Regions from separate parts of the Clostridium sp. RTP31139st1_H3_RTP31139_211217 genome, predicted to be linked through region 2. Evidence: riboswitches for the same ligand, from Rfam matches in the RefSeq annotation. Region 2 holds a riboswitch; the other holds the start of a gene.
The links. Region 2 has a riboswitch for glycine ahead of ABUA17_RS04050 (alanine/glycine:cation symporter family protein). Riboswitches for the same ligand answer to the same signal wherever they lie in the genome.

Region 1: linked by a shared signal. The riboswitch ahead of ABUA17_RS05765 (trimeric intracellular cation channel family protein) and the one ahead of ABUA17_RS04050 (alanine/glycine:cation symporter family protein) in region 2 are both predicted to bind glycine.

Annotation. Positions count from the first base shown of each region.
Region 1 is NZ_JBCOAB010000009.1:32,868-39,409, forward strand. It holds gene ABUA17_RS05750 (TIGR00266 family protein) at 210-896, opposite strand; gene ABUA17_RS05755 (prohibitin family protein) at 925-1,800, opposite strand; gene ABUA17_RS05760 (DUF8570 family protein) at 1,787-1,933, opposite strand; gene ABUA17_RS05765 (trimeric intracellular cation channel family protein) at 2,264-2,884, opposite strand; glycine riboswitch at 2,939-3,020, opposite strand; glycine riboswitch at 3,024-3,109, opposite strand; gene ABUA17_RS05770 (PIN domain-containing protein) at 3,142-3,567, opposite strand; gene ABUA17_RS05775 (hypothetical protein) at 3,791-4,984, shown strand; gene ABUA17_RS05780 (acetoacetate decarboxylase family protein) at 5,220-6,071, shown strand; gene ABUA17_RS05785 (DUF362 domain-containing protein) at 6,105-6,542, shown strand, end outside.
Region 2 is NZ_JBCOAB010000006.1:16,985-23,526, forward strand. It holds gene ABUA17_RS04030 (ABC transporter permease) at 1-740, shown strand, start outside; gene ABUA17_RS04035 (ABC transporter substrate-binding protein) at 742-1,803, shown strand; gene ABUA17_RS04040 (acylphosphatase) at 1,956-2,228, shown strand; gene ABUA17_RS04045 (glycoside hydrolase family 73 protein) at 2,298-3,068, opposite strand; gene ABUA17_RS04050 (alanine/glycine:cation symporter family protein) at 3,305-4,711, opposite strand; glycine riboswitch at 5,018-5,109, opposite strand; glycine riboswitch at 5,110-5,183, opposite strand; gene leuA (2-isopropylmalate synthase) at 5,249-6,542, opposite strand, start outside.

The DNA.
Region 1 (6,542 bases), on a different contig from region 2:
ACAAAATTGTATCATTTTTAATTTTTTCCAACAACCTAGTTATACCTATATTATTTTTATTTTTCTCCTTAATTTCTATTATATTTTTTAAAATAACTACTTATAGTACAATCTGCTACAATCATTTTAACATTTCAGCCACTCATAGCTATATTCAAAGATATAAAAAGAAAGAGCTGTCAAATTAACCGCTCTTTCAATATAAATATTTAATTATTTCTTGATGCTGGTAAATATGGTATTATTCTTTCAGCAAAACTTGGCATTGTCATAGTTTGAAGATATACTCTACCTGGTCCAGTTAAAGTCGTTAAAAACAATCCTTCTCCCCCAAATAATATATTTTTAAATCCCTTTACCATTTTAGCATCATATTTAACACTTCTTTCATAAGCTGCTATATTTCCTGTATCTACTATTAATTTTTCTCCTGGTGCTAAATCTTTTGCAACTACACTACCATCAATTTCAAGAAATACTTTACCTTTTCCTCTTACTTCTTGCATTATAAAGCCTTCTCCACCAAAGAATCCTCCTTTTACACTTCTATTAGTTGTAAGTGATAGATTAACACCTGGCTCTGCACATAAAAATGCACTTTTTTGACATACATATTCTCTTCCATCAGATAAATCTAGCACTATTATTTCACCCGGAAATGATGAAGATATTGTTATTTCTCCCGGATAGTGTTTCGCTGTATATGTTGCCATAAATATTGAATCCCCAGACATCATACGCCCTAAACCTTTAAATAATCCACCTTTCATATTCGTATTCATTTCTATATTTTCCGTCATCCAAGTCATTCCACCAGATTGTGTGTAAATACTTTCCCCTTGATTCAATCTTATTGTTACAGCAGGTAAATTTCCTCCAAAAATATTATATTCCATTTTATTTTCCTCCATTATGTTTTATTTATTATTCTATGTTATTTAAATCTAAAAGCGGACTTATATCACCTGACGTAACCTTTGGTAATACACCATCCCACTTTTCAATATACATTTTACTTAAAATTTCATCATTAAGATCTTGTGTTAAAATCTTATTTGCCTCAGCTTCACCTTGTGCTTTGATAATTTTTGCATCTGCTTCACCTTGTGCTTCAACTTTTTTTCTTTCAGCTTCTATTTCTGCTTTTTGTGCCTCTATTTTAGCAGTTTCTAACTCCTGTTGCTTATTTATTCTTTCTTGAATAGCTTTAGCTGTTTCATCATCTAATTCAATTCTAGAAAAATTTACTGAATCAATTATAATTCCATACTCATAAAACTTCTCTTTTACATGAGCTAATACATTTGAATTTAACTCTGATCTTTTTTCACCATATATATCAATTACTGAAAAAGTAGAAGATACTTCTGAAGTCCATGCTTTCATCTTACCTCTTATAAAATTATCCTCTATCTCTTTACCTGTTTGTCCCTTAAATCTAGTGAATGTTTCTGGAAGTCTATCTGAATCAAAATGATAGCTAAACTCTAAATCGACATTAACGGTCTTCCCATCTGATGTTGGTATCATAAATGAATCATCATCTAAAGAACCTTCCTTTTTATCTCTTGAAAGATACGCCTGCTCAGTTGCTACTGAATATTGTGATACCTTTTGAAATGGTGAAACAATTCTTAAACCTTGAGTTAAAATGTTATCTTGAATACCACCTCTTAAATTATATACAACTCCAACATATCCTGGTTTTATTTTATGTGTTGACAGTGTTATTAATACTCCTCCCACTACCATTACTCCAGCAACTACTATTCCACCAACTATTTTATTACCTTTTTTCATTTTTTTCGTCCCCCTGCTCATTAAATATTTTTTCATAATATCTCCTAATAAATTCTCCTATTTTTTCAAAACAGGGTGAAATTATTACCCAAAGTAAAACTAATCCTATTATAATAATTAAAGCTAATACCATTTCCTCCCCCTAAAAATTTAAATATGTATTTTTTATCTTTTTATACATTTCTAAAAATTATTTAAAACATTTTCTATAATTGTATTATATAGTATTAATTAACTTATATCAAATTGTTATTTTTTTATTTTGAGCTCTTATAGACCATATAGTAGCATATTTGATCTTTAAATTAAATTAACACATATTTATACTATATTTACGTTCTATTTCATTTTCTAAGGTTATTTAATAAATATTATACAAAAAAGGTATGAGGATTTTCCTCATACCTTTACTTATTATTTTAATATTAGTCTTTTTATATTCTTTTATAAATTAAACTTTCACTTAACTCTCTAAGAATTCACTTTTTCTGCATACTACTGGTAAATTAATAGTCTTATAATAACTTACCATTCTTATAATTACTATTGCTATTAACGCAATAAATTGTGCTACATCTACTCCAATTAGTGGATAAATAAACCAAAGCAAAGTTACTCCTATAACTCCTGCAACACAATAAATATCATGTTTGAATATTTGTGGTTTTCTATTTGTTATAATATCTCTTAAAACACCACCACCAACTCCAGTTATACTAGCTGCAAATATGAATAACATATAATTATAATTACTACCAATAGCTTTAACTGCTGCAGATACGAAAAATGCTGCTAGTCCAATAGCATCTATAAAAACAAATAAATTCTTGTGCTTTAGCCTTCCTTTTAAAAGTATGGCAAATAAAGTTCCAGCAATAATAAAAGGAATTGTCATATAACTTGTAAAAAATACTGGTATTCCAACATTTGTAACAATATCTCTAAGTACGCCTCCACCCATTGCTGTAATTATTGCAATTATATATATTCCAAAAACGTCAAATTCCTCTTCAATTGCTACTATTGCTCCTGATACGGCAAAAGCAAAAACTCCTATATACTCTAAAATTGTTATGTAGTCCAAAAAAAATCCCCCTCATTTATTTTTACAATAGACTAATTATTAAAATAATTGCGCCTCTGTCTTTTTACCTGAAAGATTCTCCTACTACATTTAAGATTGCTTCGTCGGTGTCTTTTATACATTAGACTTTCCAGAGTTTTCTCAAAATTTGGTCCTTTTGCCTGAGAGTTTGCCGCACTTTCCCCTTCGGCTCTGTAACTGTACAGTATCTCCCAAATTTCTCAACGAAATACCTGTAAATTATAATATATCTATTATCACAGTTCAATATCTAAAATACTTTTAACTCTATTTTCACCTAAAATGTAATTAGCTATATTAAATAATTCCTTATCTTCTGTGATTAAAGTTAAACTTTCATCAGTATAACAAGCACATATTTGTAATAAATCATTTTTTGATAAATTATTATTTTCAAATCTTCCTTTTATTTCGTAATCATATATCATAAAGAACCCACTCAGATAACTATTTTTAACTTCAATACTACAGGGTAAAAGCTTACAAAACCTTTCACTTAAAATTTCTTGCCTTCTATATATCTTTTTCTCTTTAATTGAAAGTTCTTCTAATACTTCTTTTAATATAACAACTTTATTTTTCTCTATCAATTTTCCTAAAAGCATTGAATTATCATTCCAAAGCTTAATAACAATATTAGTATCTAATAAATATTTTCCCATTTTCAATTCTCCTCTTTATTATCTCAATTATTATATAAATTCTTTTTCATTGATTAAAGTTCTATACATTAAAACTAAAAGGTCCTTATCTAATACTATTCTTAATATAACATATAATAAAATATTTTACTTTAATTTATAAATTTACTTTTATTTCACAATATTTATCCTAATAAAATAAGTTGTTAATGTAATTTTTTAAATCCATAAGGAGGATATTATTTTGCCTGAACTATTTACACAACCAATTTTTATAGATAATGAAGGTTTTAAACTTGATGAAGCTGGTTCATTAATTGCTGGGGTTCATATAGATGCAGATAAAGCTTATTCAGAACTTCCTGATTTACTACAAAAATTTATCAATACTCAAAATGAAGAAGTTTGGTCAGAAATCGAAAAGAAAATTGATTATATATATAGTGGTATCTTTATTATGCTAAATTATTTAGATGAAGAAACAAATTTTATGTGTAAACTGCAAGAGGAAGTTAAAAAAAATAAAATTTTACTATTTAAACCCAATATAATGTCTCCTGATTGTATATCTGGTTATAATCACGGTGCAGGTTCAGCCTATTCACTTGCAACAAAATGGCCTATGGTTGCTGCAATTATGCGTTGGTTTCATGATAATGGTAATATAAATTATTCTCAAATGGGATTAATTGAAGGTTGTAATGATTTAATTGCTTCAATATGCAACAAAACCTTTAGTTCACAAATTAATAAGATAATTACTAACGAAGGAATATTAGAAGGCAGAGTTGAAGGTTTAGTTGATGGTGAAATTAAAACTTTTGATGGTGGTTGGGGATTTTATTATGTACGTAAATATTTATCATCACATTGTTCACAAGATGAATCTGATAATCCAATGAATGGATACGAAGAAAGCTGCAACGGCATACTCCTTGCCCCTGGTGAAGCCAAGAATAAACTAATGATTTATGATATTAATACGCTTCAGGAAGTTCCTTCTAGAAAAAGTATTTTTCTTGAAAAATTCTCACTTGCTTTCAAGCTAAGTCAACAAGAAAATCAAGAAAAAGATTTATTTTATAATAAAATGATATATGGCAAAGGCTATTGGCCAAGCTTTAAAACCGTAGAATATTTATATAATATGACATATGTATATGGAGGCCAATCTTTAAAATCAATTTCCCTTTCTTCACCATATGGATGTTTATTTCAATATTGTGATATAGTAAAAAATTCTGGTAATTATACCAAAAATCCCTCAACTGCTCTATCAGATTACTTCAAGGATTTAAATTCTGGAGAAAAACCTTTACCTTTTACCTTCTTTGTCCCTCATGGCTTTGGAAAACTAAACGGAATTAAAGTTCCTAATACCATTGAAACAAATGATCCAAAACTAATATTTACAGCTCATTTTAAAGAAATATGGTAAAAATTTCACTAATAAGTATTTAAACTATCACTATAATTTATTGGAACTGTAAACTAAAAACATACAGCTCCAATAAATTATAAAGTATCTACTATTGCCAACATACTATAAATGAAATTTATGTAAAATTCACTAATATTAACTCTATTATTTATAAAGAATTTCTTATGTAACATTTTGTAATCATAAGTCATAATATGTATAATAAAAATTTATTAAATAGGGGTGAAGTTTTATGTCTAAAAAATGTAGTTTTATTAAAACTCCAGATGATTTAAAAGCAATAAATAAAGGTTTATCTAAAATAACTACTCATGGAACAGAAACTTTAAATTTGTTTTGGAACACAGATATAAAAATATTAGAAAAAATATTACCACCACAACTTAAACCAGCTTCTTCAATGGTAATTGTATATGTATGTCATATTCCCTATATTAGCTTAGGAACCCCTTATTCAGAAGCAGGAATTATTATACCTGTATTATATAATAATGAATCTTATAACTATATGTTAGATGTAGTTTTATCAAATAATCAAGATATGGCTATGCTTATTGGTCGCGAAATCTTAGGCTTTCAAAAAAAACTTGCAGAAAAAATTACACTACACCGTAATGGAGACACAGTAACAGTATCAGTAAAACGTAATGGAATTAACTTCTTTAATGCTACAGCAGAAATAGTCACAAGTAATATTAATACTAATAATCTTACTACTAACTCTTCAAGCATTAATCAACCATCTATTTCAAAAGGTTTAACTATTACTTGTAATTTCAAGTACAATTGCAATAGGTTTCTATTCAATAACATTGAACTACAAGAATATGAACAAGAAACAATTTTAGCCTCTACAGAAAAAGCAATTATTACTGATATTAATTTAACCCCTTCACTTGACAATCCTTGGTCAGAGCTTAAAGTAATTGAGCCACTAGGAGCACAATATCAAATCACTTCAGAATCATATGAATATCCACCTACCACTCTTGAAAAACTATATGGTCCCGAATATTACAAATATTTATTAGGAAGATATGATTCTTCTCAAATGGGATATCCCTATAGAAATTTTAATGATTAGAATTAATATTTTTTAAAATGAGGTAACATTATTATGAATATAATTAATAAAGAAATTCTAGTCAATATAAACATTGCTGATATGGATAAATACGGCTCTTCAATCACTGGTATAAGATTAAATGTTAACAACGCTTATACAGATATTCCAGATTTACTAAAAGAATATATAGATTCTAATGAAGAAGATAATGAAAGTTGGCAACAAATTCAAAATAGAATTAATTATATATATTCTGCTGTTTCCATAATGCTAGCTAAATTAGATGAAGAAACAAATTTTATACTGAAAGTTAAAGAAGATATATCTAATAATAAGCTATTAATATTCAAACCTAATTTAATTTCTCCTATATGTATTGATCCTACTACTCACGGTGCTGGCTTAATGATTTATTTAAATACAAATTGGAGTATAATTGCTGCCATTATGCGCTGGTTCCACGATTATGCTAATATCCATTACTCTCAT
Region 2 (6,542 bases):
TAGTTACCTTAATGATATTCTCCTTTAATGATTCAAAATCAACTGCAAAATGGAATGGATTCACATTAAGATGGTATAGTGAGCTTTTCCAAAACACAAGAATAATGGATGCATTAAAGTATACATTAATAATTGCTGTACTTGCTTCAATTATAGCAACTATAATTGGAACTTTAGCTGCAATAGGAATTCATAGAATGAAAGGTGTTCCTAAAAAAACACTACTAAATATAAATAATCTACCTGTATTAAATCCTGATATAGTTACAGGTATTTCACTTATGAGTTTATTTATTTTTATATTTCCTATTTTAAATAAAATAGGGATAAATGCTCAATTTGGATTTGGAACAATGCTTTTAGCACATATTACTTTTAATATTCCTTATGTAATATTATCAGTATTACCAAAATTAAAGCAATTACCTCATAATATAACTGAAGCAGCTTTAGATTTAGGTGCAACACCTGGTTATGCAATGTGGAAAATAATACTTCCTCAAATAAAGCCGGGGATATTTGCAGGATTATTAATGGCATTTACTATGTCTATTGATGATTTTGTAATAAGTTTCTTTACAACAGGTCCTGGAGTTACTAATCTTTCTATAGAAATATACTCCATGGCTAGAAAAGGTATCAATCCATCAATAAATGCATTATCAACTTTAATGTTTATTACAGTATTAATTTTATTATTAATTGTTAATAGAAAAGAATTTACTTCAAGGGGTGTGTAGATTGAAAAAATTAAAATCTTTAGTTGCATTAGCAGCTGCTGCAATATTAACTGCTTCTCTTTTCACTGGCTGTGGAAATAGTAATGTTGGTGAAAATGGAACAATAAATTTCTTTAATGTAGGAGACTATATTGATGAAGCTCTAATTAGAAAATTTGAAAAAGAAACTGGAATTAAAGTTAATTACTCAACTTATGATACTAATGAAATCATGTATCAAAAGGTAAAAACTAATCCTGGTACATACGACTTAGTAGTTCCTTCTGATTATATGATTGAAAAAATGATACAAGAAGATTTGCTAGAAACAATAGATTATAACAATATTCCTAACTATCAATATATAGGTGAAAATTATAAAAACTTATCTTACGATCCAACAAATGAATACTCTGTGCCATATATGTGGGGTACTATTGGTATTATCTATGACAGTTCTAGAATTACAGAACCTGTAACTAGTTGGGATATACTTTGGGATAGCAAATATAAAGATGAAGTATATATGTTTAATTCTTTAAGAGATTCTTTAGCTATAGCTTTAATTAAAGCTGGATATTCTATTAATTCAGATGTTCCTAGTGAAATAGATGCAGCTAAAGATGAATTATTAGAACAAAGAAAATTAACAAATCCTGTTTACGTTGTTGATGAAGTCAAAGATAATATGATTACAGGTGAAAAAATGCTTGCTGCTGTTTGGTCTGGAGATGCAATATATATAATGAATGAAAATCCTGACATGAAATATGTTATTCCAGAAGAAGGCTCAAATAAATGGGTTGATGCTTTATGTATTCCTAAGGATGCTCCTAATAAAGCTGGTGCTGAAGCATTTATCAACTTCTTATGCGATCCTGAAAACGCAAAAGAAAATGTTGATTATATAGGATATTCTACTCCTAATACTGCAGCATATGATTTACTTGATGATGAAACTAAAAATAATCCAGCTGCATATCCTTCTGATTCTATATTAGATAAATGTGTCTTATTTACTAATTTAAATCAAGAAACTTTAAAATTATACGAATCAGCATTTACTGAAGTGCTTTCTCAATAGTATTATAAAAAACAGAATTATATACATTCATAGTATATAATTCTGTTTTTTTATAAATATTATAATTTAAAATTATAAATAAACATATTATTAACATCAAAATCACATATGATATAATCTATAATAGATTATATTATTTTTAGGAGGATTTTATGGTTAGATATTACATAATAGTAGATGGTCGTGTCCAAGGTGTTGGATTTAGATTTTTTTGTACTATGACTGCAAGAAAGTATGATTTAACTGGTTGGGTAAGAAATATGGAAAATGGTATGGTTGAAATGGAAGTTCAAGGAGATGATTCTTCTATAACTAAATATATTAAAGATATAAAAAAAGGTAATAGGTTCATTAGAGTTGATGAACTTTACCAAAAGAAAATTGAAATTCTTCCAAATGAGCGTACATTTACAGAAAAATATTAATTATATTCACATAAAATAAGAGTTAAATGTTTATAAATCCTTAATCATTTAACTCTTTTATTAATATTACTATTTAACTTTATTATCATATTCCATTAAATTATATTTTTCTATTAATGCAATTAATTTATCTGCATAAACTGCTACCCCATCTGCATTTCTAACTGTACTATACCCTGCATTTTCTAATGCTTGCGCCTGTTCTTTATAATTCTTTCCTGAAAATAATCCTGATTCCGCATATCTTGAATTTTCATATAGAAATCTTCCATGATCTTCAATTGAATCTTCAATATTATCATACTTTCTAAAGTTAGCTATAGTAGTATCATTATAATTTTCACTTGTAGAGACTGTTGCAATGGCTCCGCTCCATCTAGAATCTGCTTTTATTCCAAATAAATTATTATGGGTAACTGCAAGGTCTGATTGCCCCCATCCTGATTCTAATATGGCTTGAGCTATAGTAATTGATGGTAAAATCCCATACTCCTCATAACTTTTAATAGCGCCATGAGATATTTTATTTAAAAATTCTATCTTATCATCATCCAAATTAACATTAAAATTTACCTCTACTACTTTTTCATTACTTATATCTGAATTTACATCTGCACTATTTTCCTCTTCAATACTATCGTTTATGTTATCATTTCCTGTTTCTTCACTTATATATCTTACATTTGTAACACTTTGAGAAATTTTAATTTTTATTGTACTAAATATAGTTACAATCATCAATGAAGATAAAATAATTATCATAGCAAATTTATAAAGCATAGTTTTCTTATCAGATAAAACATAACTATTTAAACCTCTGTATTTAATATTACTTTTCATCTTAAACTCTCCTATAATTTTAAAATACTCTTTAGTGGCTTCACTTTTCCATCTATATTTTAAAGCTACACCTTTGGATATTTATAAATCATATTTACCTCCTATACTTTATTTTACCTTTTTAAGTATATTTTTATTACTAAAGTAACCATAATTTTAAAAATACATATATAATAAAAAAATCTGTTATAGGCTAAATTTATAATCTAAAACCTATAACAGATTCAACTTTTTCATTATTCTATTTCATAAACTTTCTCTAAAGCATTACTTTGTTCCCTCTTAAATTCTTGAAAAAACTCATTAGTTTCATTTATTACTACATTTCTTAATCCAATTAATCCAACTAAATTAGGTAATGCCATCAATCCATTTACTATATCAGCTATTATAAATACTAAATCTAGTGATAAGAATGGACCTACTGCTACAAAAACAATAAATATTATCTTATAAAATATAATGCCCTTTACACCTGTTAAATATTGAATACATCTTTCTCCATAATAATTCCATCCTATTATAGTAGTAAATGCAAAGAAAATTAATCCTATATTTACTATATACTTTCCTATAACTGCAAATGGTAATCCTTGTTGAAATGCAAATGTAGTCATTTCAGCACCCTCAAGACCACTGTTAAAGCTTCCTGTTAATACAATTGCAAGACCTGTCATAGTACATATTATTATTGTGTCAATAAATGTACCCGTCATTGAAATTAAACCTTGCTTAACTGGTGATTTTGTTTTAGCCGCAGCAGCTGCTATTGGTGCACTACCAAGACCTGCTTCATTTGAAAACACGCCTCTTCCAACACCTCTTTGAATGGCTAAAGCTACAGTAATACCTGCTGTACCACCTAATGCTGCCTTTGGATTAAATGCACTATTTATTATTAACATTATTGCTGAAGGTATTTCTTTTAAATTAAATCCTAATACTAATAATGCACCTAATATATATAATATAGCCATTGATGGTACAATCTTTTCAGCAACATTTGATATTCTTTTTATACCACCTAAAGTTACTAATGCAACTAATACAGTTACTATAATAGCAGTACACCATAAAGGAATATTAAAAGATATTAATGCTGCTTTAGATATAGAATTTACTTGTCCAAATGTACCTATTCCAAGAAGTGCTACCCCTACGCCAAACACAGCAAACATTTTAGCTAAAAATTTATTACCAAGACCTTTTTCTATATAATACATAGGTCCACCTGACATTTGTCCATTTTCATCTACTTCCCTATATTTTATAGCTAAAACTCCTTCTGCATATTTAGTTGCCATTCCAAAAAATGCAGCAATCCACATCCAAAATAAAGCTCCTGGTCCCCCTGCTGCAATAGCCGTTGCTACACCAACGATGTTTCCTGTCCCTATTGTAGCTGATAAAGCAGTACATAATGCCGCAAAACTTGATACATCACCTTTTGCCTCTTCATCACCTTCTTCATTATCTTTAACAAATAAATATTTAAGTGCTAGTGGTAATTTAAATACTTGTATTAACTTTAATTTAAAAGTAAAGTATATTCCTGTTCCTACTAATAATATTAGCAAAGGTGGCCCCCATACTATCCCATCAATACTATTTAATACTTTTTCAACTCCATTTAAAAATTCCATAAAAAAATCCTCCTTAAAATTATAAATTTATAGGAGGAGATTAGAGTTAGTTTTTAGTTAAGAGTTTTTAGTTAGGCGCTAAGGTAAAATTCAGGTAACCTGAATTTTTTAATATAAAGTGAATTTCTAATATTAAGATTAAATTTTTATGCAATCTTAATATTAGAATTCGTTATCTAAATCTTATTCCTTGTTATCCCTAACCTAAAAATTGGTTGTAAATTACTATCCATAAGATAAAACTAATAAACTCAATAATGAGTTTAAACCTTAACTACTAACTATTAACTATTAACTTTTAACTAATCTTAATCCCCTGTCCTTTTACCTGAGAGTTTCAGTTTAACTTTAAATTAAACCTTGCTCCTTCGGTGCTCTTATGAGTCTCTCCAGAGGCTCGTCCAGTAACGGTCCTAATACCTGAAAGATTTACTTCTTCGGTGGATCTAAATCGCTCTCCCATTACCTTCAACCGAACATATTAACTTATAAAGCTTATTATATACATAAATTTCAAATCAATCAATATAAAAATTTTTATTTACTTCCATACAATCTATTTAAAGCACTTATTATAGACTTTATTGAAGCTCTCGTAATATTACTATCAACTCCAACACCAAATGTCTTTTTGTTAGTATCATTTCTACTCATATAAACATATGCTGCTGCTTCAGCTTCAGAACCTGTACTCAATGCATGTTCCTTATAATCAATTATACTAACATCTATTAATTTACTATTAGATAATGCTTTACCTAATGAATCTATTGGTCCATTACCTATACCTTCTATTTCACGTTCTTCTCCTTTATAATTAATAACAGCATTTACTTTCGTTGTTTTCTCTGTATCACTATTGATATCTGATATAGAAATACTTATTAATTTAAAAGGTTCCTGTAAAGATAAATACTGCTCTTTAAATGCATCCATAATTTCGTTTGGCTGAACTTCACCTTTTTTCTCAGAAATTTTTTGTACCACTTCTGCAAATTCCTGTTGCATTGATTTAGGTAATTTAAATCCAAAACAATAATCCATTACAAATGCAACTCCACCTTTACCTGATTGACTATTAATTCTAACTAATGGTTCATATTCTCTTCCAAGATCACTTGGATCAACAGGCAAATATGGTACTTGCCATATTTTTGAGCCTCTTTCTTCATATTTCTTCATCCCTTTATTTATTGCATCTTGATGTGAACCTGAAAATGCAGTAAATACTAAATTTCCTGCATAAGGATGTCTAACCGGTACTGGTATTTTTACACATCTTTCATAAATCTCAATTATATCATTTATATTTTCAAGATTTAACATTGGATTAACTCCATGTGAAAACATATTATATGCAACCGTTAATATATCTACATTACCTGTTCTTTCTCCATTACCAAATAATGTTCCTTCAACTCTATCTGCTCCTGCTAATAAAGCTAACTCAGCATCAGCAACACCTGTACCTCTATCATTATGCGGATGAACACTAACAATAATTCTATCTCTATTCTTAAAATTTTGACACATATATTCTATTTGATCAGCAAATACATTTGGTGTATCCATTTGTACTGTTGATGGTAAATTTATAATAATCTTATTTTCACTAGTTGCACCCCAAGCATCAGCAACTGCATCACAAACTTCTAATGCATATTCTACTTCTGTTCCAGTAAAACTTTCAGGTGAATATTCTAAAAATATTTTCCCCTCAAAATCAGAAGTATATTTTTTTACAAGCTTTGTCCCCTCAACTGCAATATTCTTTATTTCTTCTTTACTCATATTGAATACTACATCTCTTTGTAAAACTGAAGTTGAATTA